3 regions of the Alteromonas sp. 5NW40-0090 genome follow, and region 3 is predicted to be linked to each of the others. Evidence: predicted binding sites of a transcription regulator. Region 3 holds the regulator's gene; each other region holds the start of a gene.

Region 1 (5,681 bases), on a different contig from region 3:
CTTCATCTTCAGGTGGAGCGTGGGCTATCTCTTCACACCATCAAAAATTATCAGCGCCAGCTAACCGAAGTGGCTAAGCTCCTTGGGCTCTGCGAATGGTCTGGGCTTACGCCCAGTGATATTAAGCGCGTAATGGCCGATGCCAAGATGGCTGGACACAGCTCGCGCAGTATTGCACTACGACTGTCAGCACTTAGAACCTTTTGCCAGTACCTTATTGACCACCAGCAGCTGTTTAGCAACCCTGTAGAGGGCATTCAAGCTCCTAAACAGGGAAAGCCATTACCCAAGCAGCTTAGCGTAGATGAGATGCAGCAGTTACTTAATGCTTCACCTCGAAGCAGTGACGATGATGAAGGCGTGCAGTTAAGGGATGTAGCTATGTTTGAACTGCTATATGGCTGTGGCCTACGCTTGAGCGAACTTACCGGGCTTAATTTAGCCGACTGTTTAAAAGACGGTACGGTAAAAGTCATGGGTAAAGGGAGTAAACAGCGAATACTGCCTCTGGGTCGACATGCGCAAAAAGCCCTTTATGCCTGGTTAAAAGTTCGGCCTGCCTACGCATCGCCGTACGAAAGTGCAGTATTTGTGAGTAAACGCAAAACCCGAATATCGAACAGGCAAGTCGCCAATCGCTTAGATAAAATGGCACAAGAGCAGTCCCTATCGCAAAAAGTAAGCCCTCATAAACTGCGCCATTCTTTCGCTACTCACGTATTAGAATCCAGTGGCGACTTACGTGCGGTTCAAGAACTGTTAGGGCACGCTAACTTGTCGACGACACAGGTTTATACCCATCTCGACTTCCAGCACCTCGCCAACGTATACGATGCGGCTCATCCGCGCGCGCGAAAAAAATAACGCTCACTTAAGGTTTTACCATGCAGTTTTTCCGGTCTATCAACAAAGTCGAGGCGATGACCTTCGACCTTGATGACACCCTTTATAATAACGAACCAATCATCCAAAGGGCTGAGCAGGCGCTGCAAGCGCATATTGCTAGGCATCATAAGGACGCTGCGGCACTATCGCCACTAGATTGGCAGGCATTAAAGCGAGCAGCTATTAAAAAGGATTTGCGTTTGGCATCTGACATGGGGCAGCTTCGCCGTGTAGTGCTTACCGCAGCACTTTCTAACACCACACCTGAAAAATTAACAACAGAGTTGAACAACGACCGTGAACTTAGTGATGCAGTAGAAGCTTGCTTTAACTGCTTTTACGACGCAAGAAGCGACTTTGAATTGGCTGACAATGTACACGCAGCCCTCAAGGCTGTAAGTAGTCAATTACCGCTTATCGGCATTACTAACGGTAATGTAAACGCAGAAAAAATAGGTATTGAAGGTTATTTTGGATCGATTCTTCACGCCAGTACAACACGACCGATGAAACCAGCCCGCGATATGTTCGATGAAGCGGCTGCACGTTTACAAATTGCGCCGAAGCATATTCTTCACGTGGGCGACAATATTATCAAGGATGTACAAGGAGCTATCAACGCTGGCTATCAAGCAGCATGGTTTGCCTGTAACAGGCCAATGATACTAGCCAATGAGCCCGTTAGCGTACTTCCCCACGTCGCACTAGACAACCTCAACGAGTTAACCCACTTCCTATGAATAATGGGGTCAGAGTCGGGACTCTGACCCCACAGCTTTAGTTGTCTTCTAGTACGTTTTGGCGCATGGATTCACAGGGGCTTTGACAAACCGGCCTCCCAACCACTTTAGCTGGAACACCCACCACAGTAACGTGAGCTGGAACGCTATTAAGTACAACGCTACCAGCACCTACTTTTGAGCCTTCACCTATCTCAATATTTCCGAGGATCTTGGCGCCAGCGCCAATTAACACGCCTTGGCGAATTTTAGGGTGACGGTCGCCCGACTCGTTACCGGTACCACCTAATGTAACGCTCTGCAAAATAGACACATTGTCTTCAACCACTGCGGTTTCACCCACTACAATGCCGGTTGCGTGGTCAAACATAACGCCTTTACCAATTCGTGCAGCAGGATGTATATCTACACCAAAACTCGCCGAGTTGCGGCTTTGCAAGAATAAAGCAAGCTGGTGACGACCGTGTACCCAGAGGTAATGCGCCATTCTATGCACCTGCACAGCATGGAAACCTTTGAAGTGAAGTAAGGGGGTTAGGTAATCGTTGACCGCCGCATCCCGCGCCTTAATCGCTAGAATGTCAGCAATAGCCGCTTCGCTGATGCCAGGTTCAAGTAAGTAAGCTTCATCGAAAACTTCACGAATGGCGAGCGCAGGCATGACGTCGTCTGCCATTTTGTTCGACAGAATAAAGCTTAGCGACGATTCAAAGTTGTGATGTGCAAGAACACTGGCATGCACATAGCTAGACAGCAAAGGCTCTTTTTCAGCAACAACTTGCGCTTCTTGTTTCAGCGTAGACCAAAAGTCGATGGGCGTAGTAAGTGCGGTCATGAGCAAGTCCCGTTTTATAAAAATGCTGTGTTCGATCAGAAAATTGGGTAAGCAATCTAACTTGTTCCTTGCTGGGCATATCTGTGCTGACAAAGGGAACGTGTAAAAGTTTACCTGAGTTTGATGTGATGCAATACCGATGTGATACCGACCAAGCGCATAATTCGATCAATTTATCGAATTAATTCGTTATAGCTAATAACCGTATCGTACATGTATACATCGTTAAAGCATCCTGTTCTCTCGCTGCGTCTAACTGAGTGCTTCCATTAATTTAATGGAACGTTCAGAGCGCTCGTATCTTTCATTAAGTAATGCTTTAAATCATGATTGCACACGAACGTATAATGCCGTTGAAGTTTATCTTCACTGAGAAAAACTGGACTGTATAAATTAACAGTCAGATGGCATAATAGCCCGCTGCTGAATGTATAACACTATCAACTAACAGGTACCACACTATGGATGTATCTCGACTGCTAGACGAGCTTAACGACAAACAGCGTGAAGCAGTAGCAGCCCCACTATCTAACGCCCTCGTTTTGGCTGGCGCCGGTAGTGGTAAGACCCGCGTATTAGTGCATCGCATTGCGTGGTTGATGGAAGTCGAAAGCATCGCCCCTTTTTCCATTTTGGCAGTGACTTTTACCAATAAAGCGGCCAAAGAGATGCGCGGCCGTATAGAATCTTTGATGGGTCGTAGCCTACACAATATGTGGATTGGTACCTTCCACGGGCTTGCGCATCGCCTGTTACGCGCACATCACGCTGAAGCCAACTTGCCTGAGAATTTTCAGATAATTGATTCCGATGATCAGTATCGACTTATTCGCCGCATTCTTAAGGCCATGAACCTGGACGAAAAGCATTGGGCCCCTCGTCAAATTCAGTGGTACATAAACGGCAATAAAGACGAAGGCTTGCGTCCTCAACATATCGAGACCCATGGCGATCATATTCAAAAGACCATGCGTGAAGTCTATGCGGCATATCAAGACGCTTGCGACCGTTCAGGCTTGGTAGATTTTGCTGAACTGTTGCTACGCGCACATGAATTATGGGCTAAAAACCCAGAAGTATTAGCCCACTATCAACGTCGTTTCCGTGCAGTGTTGGTAGATGAATTCCAAGATACCAACAATATCCAATATGCATGGCTTCGTATGCTGTGTAGTGGTGGTAATAATAACATTATGATTGTTGGCGACGACGATCAGTCTATTTACGGCTGGCGCGGTGCAAACGTAGATAATATTCAGCACTTCCTGAAAGACTTCAACGAACCTACTACTATTCGCCTGGAGCAGAATTACCGCTCAACCGGAAACATTCTTAAAGCGGCGAACACAGTTATCGACAATAATACGGGCCGTTTAGGGAAAGAGCTTTGGACGGAAGACGCCCAAGGCGAGCTTATTTCTGTATATGCGGGCTTCAACGAGCTAGATGAAGCGCGCTTTATTGTGTCTAAAATCAAAGATTGGCTAAACCAAGGCAACGCCCTTAGCGACACTGCCATTCTTTACAGGAACAACGCCCAGTCTCGAGTATTGGAAGAAGCCCTGCTACACGAAGGGCTGGCGTATCGCATATACGGCGGTCTGCGCTTCTTCGAACGCCAAGAAATTAAAGACGCGCTCGGCTATATGCGTATGGTAAGCCACCCACACGACGATGCAGCTTTCGAGCGTGTCGTAAACACCCCAAGTCGCGGTATTGGTGAGAAAACCTTATCGCAAGTGCGCGACACCGCGCGAATGCACAACTGTTCAATGTGGCAGGCGTGTCAGTTGCTCATTAACGAAGGTGGCTTTAAAGGCCGCGCGCTAAACGCTATGCAAAGCTTTGTGCTGCTTATTACTGAGCTAGAGCAATCCACGTTAGATGAGCCACTTGACCAACAAGCCGATAAAGCTATTCGCCAGTCTGGTCTGTACGCCATGTACCAAGCAGAGCGCGGAGAAAAAGCCCAAGCACGTCTAGAAAACTTAGAAGAATTGGTTACTGCATGTAAAACCTTTATCGTGCCTGAAGAAGCTGAAGAAATGTCGCCTCTGGCAGCCTTTTTAGCTCATGCGTCGCTGGAAGCGGGTGAAACACAGGCGGATAAAGACCAGGATGCCGTGCAGATGATGACCATTCACACCGCTAAAGGCCTTGAATTTCCACTGGTATTCTTAGCCGGTGTAGAAGAAGGCATGTTCCCTAGCCAAATGACTAACGACGAGCCAGGTCGAATGGAAGAGGAACGCAGACTTTGCTATGTTGGTATGACTAGAGCAATGCAAAAGTTGTATATTACTTATGCAGAAAGTCGTCGACTCTATGGCCAAGATAAGTATCATACTGCTTCTCGATTTATTCGCGAAATGCCTGCAGACTGCGTTGAAGAGGTTAGGCTGAAATCGACTATTTCGCGGCCCGTGCACAACCGCTTTAGCCAAGCGACGTCGCACGCCAGTTTTGAAGAAACGGGCTTTAGTTTAGGTGAGCGAGTTGTACATCGTAAATTCGGCGAAGGGATCGTGCTCAACTACGAAGGGAGTGGTGAGCACGGTCGCGTTCAAGTAAACTTCGACGAATTTGGCAGCAAATGGCTGGTACTTGCTTACGCTAAGCTGGAGAAAGCGTAACATCATCAATTGGCAAGGTAGCCTAAACCTAAGTTGGAATGTATGCAGCAACACGTGCTGATCATCGAAAATGGTGAAGGCAACCTTGAGCTCATAGCGAAATTAGTCCGCCGTGCGGGACTTACGCCCGTAGGCGCAACATCGCTGACCGAAGGTAAGGCCCGTTTTTCACAAGAGATGCCGGAAACCTTTCTGTGTGCTATTGTTGCATACTCGCTTCCCGATGCACCAAAAGGCGAAGCCATCGACTTTACGGTAGAGTCTTTCATTCCCACCATTGCTACAACAGAAAGTTTAGATAGCGCCATTCGCGATAAAGTCCTAGAACGTGACGTTGTCGATTACATTCCTAAAGAAAATTCACAGAACTACGACTACCTCAATCGTCTTATTAGCCGATTAGAAAAAAACAAGTCTACTGGCGTCGTCGTGGTAAGCACTAATCGTGTGTTGCGCTCAAAAACCGTTTCATTACTTCAGCGCCACAATTTTATTGCGTTTGAATGCTTAACGGCTACAGACGCTATGCAATGCTTGTCTGAACACAAAAACGTACGTCTTGTTATCACTGACAACACGTTGCCTGAT
Region 2 (5,681 bases), on a different contig from region 3:
ACTGCTGGGTGACAAAAGGGGTTAGATGCTGCGTGTTTTCAACATCAAAAGGCAATAGGATAAAGTTATCGAAGTGCTCCAAAGGCCTAAATAATGTAACCCGCGGGAAGGTTTCTCCCCTTAGCGCAGTAAGATACATAATAGTGTTATTGTCGAAGCGCCGCCCCAGCTCTTGTACCGGCATTGCCAACAGCTGTTTTACGCAGGAAACGCCCACCCTTGCCAGCGAGTCAATGACTTTAGGTGATAGAGCCGTAATAGAAAGCGGGCATGCACTTAGGGCTTTTTTTATATCATCCGGCGTATGTAAGTAGGTATTAAGTTTATGAAGCGCTAATACTTTTGCGGCCTCAATTGTCCATGCGCTAGCAAAATGATAGCGAATATCTGCTTCTGCCAGAGCTTGAGTTAAAGTTTTCCACAGTGGCGTGTGACCGCCATAGTAATGAGTTAGGTTATCTAGCCTTACTGCTAGACCGCTTACACTATTTGAGTGAATGTGGTTGTCTAATACGATGTCAGAAGCCAGTGGATAAAGCCGATGGGCTAACTGCGTCAGCATATGCTTTTCGGCTTCTTCACTGAAAGGCAGAATATGCACGTAGGGGCATAGCGCCGCCGCTTGAGCGAGCCCATGGCCAATTTCAATACCTTCTTTTTTCGCAATATCATTACACTGGGTAATTTTGTTTGTTTTACTGCAGTAAACTGCAACAGGAGTATTTGACGGTAATGACGAAGAACTTTTGTTAGCTTCGCTTCTAGGGGCGTTTCTACGATCGCTTTTAAGCGCTTGCCGGTGGGCATGATTAGTTTTAGCAGCTTTAATATGGCTGTCTAGGGTAAGTTGATAGCAGTAAATATAGGCCCACAGCATCATTAGCTCACAGAGTGTAATGCCTGATCGGAAAGCGTGTTGTGTGCCATGGCCCATTTTATGGCCTGATTGTCCGGGGTCCATCGATGGGAAATAACAATGTTATCTTTGGGCCAACCATGACGCTGCTTGCGTATGTTCACCGTCAAAGCGTGGGGCTTACCTTTTAGCGCGATATCTAAAGTAATGGGTAATGAACTGTCGCTTTGATTCGAAAGGGCGGCTTGTGAATCACTTAAGTTGGCCTTCGGATAACCTGACTGTGATGCCTGCTGCTGCGGTTGAGTATACAGCAAGCACAGCGCATCGTTATGCGTTGCCGCTACCTGTAGGCGGCGTGCTTCTTTTTGATTTACAGCATTACTCCACAGCACCACGCAATGGCAAGCCGTACTTTTTAAGCATTGCTCTGCTGCCCACAAGGACTCTTGTTCAGAACATGTTTTTACTACCAGCACTTGTTGCGCTTTAAGTCCTAAGTTTTCTAACCATGGCGACTGTAGTAGCCCAGGAGGGTTGATAAATACCACCAGTTTGTGCGTACGATGCTGGCAAATAACTCGTTTAAAGAGTGAAAGCTCACCCACGCCGGTCAGTGAGGAAATACGTACAAGCCCCGTAGAAGCCACGCCACCGTTAAGCGCTTTATCCAGACGTGGAAAGCCCAGCGAAAACTTGGCTTCACTTTGTTTCTGATCTCTGGCCCGCCAAATATGCGGGTGGTTGTTAAGCACGGATAACGATTTGTTCATGGCACTCAAAATAAACTGTATTTTTATACAGTATTATAGTGCGGCAATGATCCTTTTCAAGACAAAAGGTTTTTGGCTTGTTATTTTAAGCGCTAACTTACTGATTAGTTTGGAAAGGTAAAAAGATTAAACTTTTAAAAGCGTAGGGATTTGGACTAGGGTCGCTGTCCTTACTACATAGCAAAGCGGGCGACCCTGTCATATAGTTAGCGCTGCTTCAGCGCTAACAAGGGGAGTAGAGTAGAACGTTACTCTTCAGGTGATGGTTCTTTTGAAGCCTTTGCTGTCGTGCCACTTACTGTTGTTGTAACAGTTTGACAAAAAGCAATAAATCCATCTGCGGTATTTTTTGCCCACACCATGCGAACGTTGCCAGGCAGAGCCTTCACCACTTCACGAATTTCCTCAAGCGTCACTTCTTCATTAAGCAACACTTTATTCAGTGATTCCTCAAATGACATGCCTTTTTCACAACAGGTCATGACAATAGCTGAAAAGTTGCGCATAAGTGGATGTAGCGCATTGTATTGATTTTGGTCGATAAGGCGGCTTTTATAGGCACTTTCAATACGCGCAGTAAGGTTTTTTTCCAGCGCATCAGTAACAAGAACGAGATTGCGATAAGCATATGTAACCTTATTACTGGTCTGTTTGTTTGAGTGGCGCAACAGCGCCAGTTCTTTCTGTAAGTTCTGCGCTCGCAGCACAAAGTAAATTAAAAACAGGATAAGTAATCCAATAACACCAAATGCAACGATCATGTTTATTGTGCCTTTTGTTCTTCTATAAAGGTGTTGATATTTTGCTCCAATATGAAAAGAGGAACTGAGCCGTTTTCTAACACGGCACGGTGGAATTTGCGCACGTCAAAACGCTCTTCTAACGCTGTCTCTGCTTTCTTGCGAAGGCCTTTAATTTTGATTTCCCCTATCTTGTAAGACAAGGCTTGCGCTGGCCAAGAAATATAGCGGTCTATTTCGGTATTGACGTTGTGTTCTGAAAGCGCGGTGTTTTCCATCATGTAATCCACCGCTTGTTGACGGCTCCAGCCCATGGTGTGCATACCGGTATCAACAACCAAACGACACGCACGCCACATTTCGTAGCTTAAGCGACCGAAGTTGTCGTACGGCGTTTCATAAATACCTGCTTCAATACCTAAAAACTCAGAATACAGTCCCCAGCCTTCACCAAATGCTGAAATATAGGTGTTACGGCGTACCATGGGCAAGTCTTCAAGCTCTGCGGCCAATGAAATTTGTAGGTGGTGGCCAGGTACTGCTTCGTGCAAGGTCAGTGCAGGCAATGCATACAAAGGGCGCTTATCAAGGGCATAAGTGTTTACCCAGTAATATCCTGGCTGGTCATCGCGGCTAGGGTGAATGTAACGGCCCGTTGTATATTTGGGCGCGATAGCGTCTGGTACAGGCGCTACGCCATAAGGCGTTCTTGGCAGATACTCAAAAAGCGAAGGAAGCTTTGCGTCCATTTTCTTTGCAATAAACGACGCTTCTTTTAGTAAATCTTCAGCGCTGGTGGCATAGAATTGCGGGTCTTCGCGTAAAAACGCAATGAAGTCGTTAATGTCGCCATCAAAGCCAAGCTCATCCACAATTTGCTGCATTTGCGCGCGAATGCGTTTTACTTCAGACAAACCTAAATCATGGATTTCCTGAGGCGTCATATCTGTGGTGGTGTAATGCTTTGCTCTATTGGCGTAATACGCCACGCCATCAGGCCAGTTATTTGCGGCAATATCTTCACGGGCATTAGGAATGTATTCGTCTACCATGAAGTCGTAAAACATTTGATACGCAGGCAGTACGCTGCTGTTTATTGCTGCTTTGCCTTGCTCTGCTAGCGCTGCCTTTTGCTCGGCAGTAAAGTACTCAGGGAAACGAGCAAACGGAGAATAAAAACCACTGTCCACTGCATTTTCAACAATGTATGACGCCACAGAATCTTCAAACCCTTTAAGCACGACTTTAGGCTGTGTGTAGCCTTCTTTTAGCGCTTGTTTCATATACGCAATTTGTTGGTCAAAATAAGACTTCAGCGCGTTTAGGCGGCTAATATAGGCTTGATAATCTTCTACGCGTTTAAAGGTTGATAAATTTGGGAGTGAAGCCATCGCACCATGAAAGCCATATTCTGAGTTAATAGGCACCAAGTGCGCGCGATACGTATATTCATCCACATAGTTAGCTAAACGATATTGCTGCATCAGCAAGGCAATATAAGCGTCACTAGAGATATTTTCTTTTTTATACTGACTTAAGGCTTTTTGAAACGCGCGCCATTGTTCATTTTGAGCTTTCAGAGCTTTGGGAGAATTATCTGGTAATACGTGAGCGAGTGAAGTATCGCCTTCGCGAGAAGCTAGAAGCGGGGAAACCGAAAGCTCGTACTGCCAAATGTCATCAAGTAGTTGATACAAGCTTTCATCGTCAAGGCTCTTTGCAGATGCACTAATGCTGCAAATAAATAGTAATGCTGCTAACAGATAGCGATACATATGGGTCTCCGGTAACCTTTACCGGATAGATGCCGGCGGCTACTCTTTCGTTGGTGTATATATTGGACTAGGGAAAGCAGTTACTTTATCAGATTTATTTTCTAATTTAGTAATTTTGGCTGTTCCTTTTTTATTTACGGCGTCAATGCGTAAAACGTTGTGCATAGGAATATAAGTTTTTGTTACTTCTGAAAATTCAGCTTTTAACCTTTCATGGCTAGGATCTACAACAACGCTCGTGTGGGTATCCCACACAAAGTCACCTATCTCGATAAAGCCAAACAAAGCGCCCTGAGTAAGGGCTCTAACGTAAAGTTCGTAACGTTCTCCATTGCTGATGAACTGAACGCGGTAAAGAATATCGTCTTTCGACATGGGTGCTGCTCTTCACTAAAAAAATATAGATACTCCCGGAAATTACTCCGGCGTTTGGCCCACAATTTTACCTTGCTCCTAAAATGCGAGCAACGGTAGGAAACACATGGTAAACGTAAGCAGTTTAATGGTATTCCCCCTATTAACTGCGTTACCATGATGCACACTTAGTTATATGGTGAAATTAGAATGATAAAAAAACTCCTGATAGGTAGTGCAATGACCGCAATGAGCTTTGCTGCTACTGCACATAACCACGCATCGACAGACAATGCTTTTAACCCTGATACACAGCGAATCAAATCGCACCTGTTTTTCTTAGCAGATGACTTGCTTGAAGGTCGTGATACTGGCTCTCGCGGTCATGAAATTGCAGCGCTTTATATTGCAACCGAATTTGCTAAATATGGTTTGAAGCCAGCAGGTACAGACGGCTATATGCAAAATGTATCGTTTCGTAAAGCGAATCTGGTTCAAGAGTCACCCAAGTTTACTTTCACGCAAAACGGCGAAACTGTCGATTTTGACTACCCGAAAGAATACCTAGCTAGCCCGAGCTTGCTTAGCACCGAGGCTAATGTAAAAGGCGAAATGGTCTTTGTGGGCTACGGCATTGTGGCAGACGAGCTATCTCACAACGATTACAAAGACTTAGATGTAAAAGGTAAGATTGTTGTAGCCCTTGCGGGTAAGCCAAGCGAGTTTCCATCAGAAGAGGGCGCTCACTTTGCGTCTGGCTATCAAAAGCAAAAGTATGCGGTAGACAATGGCGCTATTGGCATGATCACTATCACAACGCCTAAAAATGAAAAGGTACGCCCTTATCAAAGCCGTTTGAACTACATTCATACACCGCGTATGGCTTGGTTAGACGACAGCGGTCAGCCTGCAAATAGCTTTTCTCAGCTTAAAGGCGGCGCTTACATGAGTGAAGGTGCTGCACGTAAACTGTTTGAAGGCGCAGAAAAGAGTCTTGATGATGTTTATGCAGTTCTTGAAGCGGACAAAGTGCCGCAAGGTTTTGCGCTAAACGGTGTAGTAGATATTAGCAAGAAGAGTGTTCACGACACAATTACAAGCCCAAATGTTGTGGGTATATTAGAAGGTTCAGACCCTGAGCTTAAAAACGAATACGTAGTTTTCTCTGCTCACTCAGATCACA
Region 3 (5,681 bases):
TTCAAAACTTAGAGAACCACGCCACATGGTCGCTACCCAGTTAAACACTTTTACCCCAGTTGGCACCGAGATAAGCATGGTGGCAAACATGAAAAACATTTCCATGTACACCGGCATGCCCGTAGTAAACATATGGTGGGCCCACACGACAAAAGAGAGCAGGGCAATAGACGCCGTGGCGTACACCATAGACGCGTAACCAAACAGCTGCTTTCTAGAAAAGGTAGGAACAATTTGCGAGATAATGCCAAAAGCGGGCAAGATCATTATGTAAACTTCAGGGTGCCCGAAGAACCAGAAAATATGCTGGAACATAACCGGGTCGCCGCCACCAGCAGCATCAAAAAAGCTGGTGCCAAAGAACTTATCCGTTAACACCATGGTAACCGCACCGGCGAGCACTGGCATTACCGCAATCAGCAAGAACGCTGTGATAAGCCACGTCCATACAAACAGCGGCATTTTCATCCAGGTCATGCCTGGCGCACGCATATTAAAGATGGTCACAATCACGTTAATCGCACCCATAATGGATGAAATACCCATGATGTGAACAGAGAACACAAACAATGCTGTCGAATCGCCACTGTAAGTCGTTGAAAGGGGTGCGTAGAAAGTCCAACCAAAAGCAGGGCCGCCACCTTCCATAAAGAGCGAACTCAGTAGAATGAGAAAGGCACCAGGTAAAATCCAGAAGCTCCAGTTATTCATGCGCGGTAACGCCATGTCAGGGGCGCCAATCATCATTGGAATAAGCCAGTTTGCGAGCCCAGTAAAGGCAGGCATTACTGCACCAAATACCATGATAAGTCCGTGTACCGTGGTCATTTGGTTAAAGAAGTTTGGTTCTACAATTTGCAGACCAGGTTGGAATAGTTCAGCGCGGATCACCATGGCCATCGCACCACCAACTAAAAACATGATAAAGGCAAACCACAGGTAAAGTGTGCCTATGTCTTTATGGTTAGTAGTAAACAACCAGCGCGTTATCCCTTTAGGAATATGGTCGTGGTGTTCATGATCATCATGTAGGTGATCGCCACGTGCGTGACCGCTATGAGGCGCAGAGGTATCAGGCGAAATAACTTCAGTTGCTTTGCTCATTTTTCTGCTCCTAGTTTCCGTTTGCCACTGCATTGACGTCTTTGGCCTGCACCATGTCGCCAGTGTTATTGCCCCAGGCATTGCGCTCATAAGTCACTACCGCTGCAATTTCTTTAAGGCTTAGCATTTTGCTAAACGCCTGCATAGCCGTACCCGACTTACCGTGAAGTACAATATCAATGTGACCTTGCTGATCTTCTAACGCCATTTTGCTGCCCTTTAATGCTGGGAACACGCCAGGTAAACCTTCACCATTTGGCATATGGCAAGCTGCGCAGGTGGTGTTGTAAACACGCTCGCCAACTTTCATTAACTCATCCATCGACATGTTCATAGAAAGTAGGCGTTGCTCTTCTTCTTTCGCTTTGCGAACAATTTCTTCTTGTTCGCCCATCCATTTATCAAATTCCGCAGGCTCTTTAGCAATCACCACAACCGGCATATAGCCGTGGTCTTTTCCACAAAGCTCTGCGCACTGTCCGCGATAAATACCAGGCTCATTCACCTTGGCCCAAGACTCGTTAATAAAACCGGGGTTGGCATCTTTTTTCACAGCAAAATCAGGAACCCACCAAGAGTGGATCACGTCGTCTGAAGTAATAAGAAAGCGTACTTTTTTTCCAGTAGGAATAACCAATGGGCGGTCAACTTCCAGCAGGTAGTTATCTGTTTTCTGAAATTTGTTTTCTATTTGCTCGCGCTGAGTGGCGAGTAAAGAATAAAACTCTACGTCGCTATCCATGTACTTGTAATGCCATTTCCATTGAGAGCCTGTTACTAACACCGTCATGTCAGGCTCAGACGTGTCTTCCATAGCAATTAGGGTATTCGCTGCGGGTACCGCCATGAAAATAAGAATAAGGAAAGGAATAACGGTCCAAGCAATTTCAACCTTCACGTTCTCATGAAAATTTGCTGGCTTCGCGCCACGGGACTTTCTGTGCAGATACATCGAGGCAAACATAACCCCAAACACTACAACAGCAATGCCAACGCATATAAAAAACATCAGCATGTGGAGGTCGTAAACCTGACCACTGATGTCGGTGGCACCGCGTCTTAAATTAAGTGAAGAAGCCTCTTCACTGACTTCTTGGGCAAGAAGCAAAGGAGAAAAAAGCAAAAACGGTATTGTTGAACACCATTTTGCGAAAACGGTCGTTAGTTGTTTCACTCAGCACCTCCGTAATAGCAAGACCAAAAACGCTGATTATTTTGCGCGATGCCCTACCAAATGGTTTGCGAACGATTGACCCATCACCTCAACTTGTAAAACAAATTTAGAGTCATTGTTATTATTTTGTTAATCTCTGTCTAAGAATTGCGCAATAATGCCGTGCCGTCTAGTCTTTTCTGTTAAAAATTTAACGAAGCGTTCAATTTTTAATCATTTGCCGTGGCAGCCTTACGTTACATATTGGATGGAAAAAGAAATGAGCATGTACTAAGCGAGGATGAAATCAAACGCACATTTTGAACAACCCAAAGGTTCTATGAGCAATCATTTGACCATAAAATCAACAACTAATAGGTTGTAAATATTTATTTTCAAACAGACTTTAAAATAATGAATGCATATTCAGTAGTTCATTCACGGGCAAAATACGCTTAATACGTTTTCTGACAGTTTTGGTTGGGTTCATTTTTTAAAAGCGTGCTTGTACACCCTAACTCCAGAAAACTGGTAGAAATAAAGCAATAAAAGGCATAAAAAAAGCGGCTAGTGCGCCGCTTTTCGTTGAAGGTGTTAAAACCTTACATCCAGTCCGCGTTTCTTATAACGCCTACTGCGATCCCCTCAATAGCAAAAGGTTCGTTGGCTAGGTCTACTCGAATAGGTGCAAATTCTTCGTTTTCGGCATGAAGTAATACTTCACGACCACGTTTCTCTAAACGCTTTACCGTAACGTCTTCGTCTACACGTGCCACAACGACTTGGCCATTGTGAACATCGGTGGTGCGATGCACAGCAAGGAGGTCACCATCTAGAATACCTATGTCTTTCATACTCATGCCGTTAACACGCAGTAAAAAGTCTGCTTGAGGTTGAAACAGTGCAGGGTCTACCTTGTAGTGTGATTCTACATGCTCTTGCGCCAAAATTGGCTCACCCGCCGCCACACGTCCAATGAGAGGTAGGCCTTCTTCTTCAGGTACGTCATTTTCGAGGGGAATATTGAGTTTGATACCCCGAGAGGTACCCGGCAGAATTTCTATCACGCCTTTACGCGCCAAGGCTTTCAAATGTTCTTCTGCAGCGTTGGCAGAACGAAAACCAAGTTGACGAGCGATTTCCGCACGCGTGGGCGGCATCCCCGTTTCTTGCATGGTGGTTTTGATAAGTTCTAAAACTTCTGTTTGTCGAGCTGTGAGTGGGCGCATAAAAGACCTGTCTGTTCATACAGTTCCTGTAAGTATATACACCTAAAACTAAATAACAAGCACTTGCCGCGTCTTTTGCCATAAGCAATAGATAGCGACAAGTGTCTTACCTTTATTTCACAAGAAGGGCCATGTTCGGATTACCTATTTGAAGCTCTACTTCACCGGCATTGTTCTCTCGGGTATGCATACCATCGACATGATTAATGCCAATGGAAGGGCTACGCCAAATAACATGTCCTTTGTTATCTATTTCAGTGACTCGGTAAGCAACGTTGTCATAATAACCATACGATGAGTCATATTCTTCAGCTTGGTAAATGCCAAGTATTGATTGATTAGACGATGTCGTCGGAATAACGGCTATATTTTGAAGATTGAATGTAGGCGTTATGGCGTCCTTAAGTACCAAGGCGTCATTTGTTACGTCATAAATATTTATTCTATTGTAGTTTCTATCTAAGCATGCGAACTCAGAGGCGTCGTCGCCATCGGCATTAATTCTTATCAATTGACTACAAGAAACATCTAGTTCATTAAGTCCGACAAACTCGCCATCTCGCATTGTATAGAGCTTTAATGATTCATAGCCACTAACAGCAAAGAAGTGTTCACCATTATTGGTGAGCTCAGCGACAGCATCAATTGAAAACTCGTTGATGACAGAATCGATGAGGACTTGGTTTTCAATATCGAATGCTTTGAGTCGATTGTTTTCGACAATGACCGCATCAACAAAATTATCGTCATTAACGTCTACAGCTTCGATGAGTGAGACTTGGCTGTTTTGATTTTGGCTCAGCGACCACTGAATTGAGTTATCTGACAACTTAACTACGTTGAATGATGTATTGCTATTCAAAGCTCCTGTGAATAATTCACCCACGCCATCATTGTTATAGTCAGTAACAACGGGGCTGCTGTAGTCAAAAACATCGTCGCCGAGTTCGTCGCTAATGGTAACCTCATTATCCTTGTTAACTGACAGCACTTGAATTGATGTGTAGTAGTTAGTTGTCTCACTAACAAAGACAGCTCTTTCATCATTATCACCAAAAGGGGCCCAGCCGGCAGCAAAGTAATTAGAAGATTGTGCTTCAGTTCGTATATCTGATAAGACGTAGTCGCCCTCAGCATCTTGCTGTGCAACCTGAATTTCGCTGTCGCCGGTCCAGATAATTTCGTTTCGGCTATCGTTATTCAGGTCGCCGATTAAAAGCGACATACCGCTATACGTATCATGAATAACGCTCCATTGTTCCGAAATTTGACCACCTTCAAGCGTGAAAGCTTTCACCTCTCCCCACTGGCACTCAGAAATTACAAGCATTCCCTCATTTGAATGGTTATCTTTGCTATAGCTCAAATCGCAGATATCGTTATGCTCAGCTGTCGCCAAGTTACTTTTCGATACCGCTGAGTAGACTGAAATATTCTCCCAACGGTCGGCACCAATGATTTCATCGACACCGTCGTTATTCATGTCACCGACCGCGACGTAAGCGTCGCTAAACCCATTGCCAAAAAGCCATTGATTTGTGCCGCTATTAATATCGAAGACGTAACCATTGTTAGTCACCAACTCGATAGACGCGTCGTCATCTACATTACCAAAAGAAAGGGTTGATACACCATCGACATCGAACTGCTGTAACTTCTCACCAGTTGTTACATTATGAATGGAGATAGAAGTCGCATCGTAATAATGATCGCCGTGGAGGTATGCAATTTCTTCAATACCGTCGCTATCAATATCGTAGAACCATCCTGACGTAATTTTATCCTCTGCTACAAATACAGTTTCCGCGTTGTCGTTACGATCTTTTATAACTGACAAGCCTTGTTCAGTAAGGATATAGATTTCATCATTGCTATCACCGTCAGCATCCTGTGTATAAACGCCTTTAATTTCTCCTCTTGTAGGCAACTTGTAAGGGTACACATAGGTATTTTCTAGTTTATTTCCGTTTAACGAGAAGGCGCCCACATTTCGATGATTGACCGATATGAGTTCATTCACACCATTGGTTGAGGCAATCGCAAAACCTCTATTGTAAATCGGTGTTATTGAAGTTGTGCGGGCAAACGCCGGTGCTTTATCTGCATAAGCAGTTATTTCGACGGTTTGCAGGCTCTCATCGCCATCCAGACTCGCAAAGCTAAAGATATATGTTTGCGCATTGAACAGTTGACTG

Evidence for each region. The regulator LexA, encoded in region 3, represses DNA repair genes until DNA is damaged. The targets are predictions, from matches to a motif close to TACTGTATNNNNATACAGTA.
Region 1: uvrD (DNA helicase II) is a predicted target of LexA. The motif match lies at 2,843-2,862, and genes of this name have one in related genera.
Region 2: AC27KT_RS09870 (recombinase RecA) is a predicted target of LexA. The motif match lies at 1,643-1,662, and genes of this name have one in related genera.

Annotation. Positions count from the first base shown of each region.
Region 1 is NZ_BAAJLT010000006.1:163,762-169,442, forward strand. It holds gene xerC (tyrosine recombinase XerC) at 1-864, shown strand, start outside; gene AC27KT_RS09280 (HAD-IA family hydrolase) at 885-1,625, shown strand; gene cysE (serine O-acetyltransferase) at 1,663-2,460, opposite strand; gene uvrD (DNA helicase II) at 2,922-5,093, shown strand; gene AC27KT_RS09295 (GGDEF domain-containing response regulator) at 5,136-5,681, shown strand, end outside.
Region 2 is NZ_BAAJLT010000006.1:292,810-298,490, reverse strand. It holds gene AC27KT_RS09875 (Y-family DNA polymerase) at 1-934, opposite strand, end outside; gene AC27KT_RS09870 (recombinase RecA) at 880-1,629, opposite strand; gene AC27KT_RS09865 (hypothetical protein) at 1,878-2,390, opposite strand; gene AC27KT_RS09860 (DUF885 domain-containing protein) at 2,393-4,144, opposite strand; gene AC27KT_RS09855 (DUF1820 family protein) at 4,184-4,519, opposite strand; gene AC27KT_RS09850 (M28 family metallopeptidase) at 4,709-5,681, shown strand, end outside.
Region 3 is NZ_BAAJLT010000002.1:111,101-116,781, reverse strand. It holds gene ctaD (cytochrome c oxidase subunit I) at 1-1,104, opposite strand, end outside; gene coxB (cytochrome c oxidase subunit II) at 1,115-2,278, opposite strand; gene lexA (transcriptional repressor LexA) at 2,860-3,486, opposite strand; gene AC27KT_RS02565 (hypothetical protein) at 3,599-5,681, opposite strand, start outside.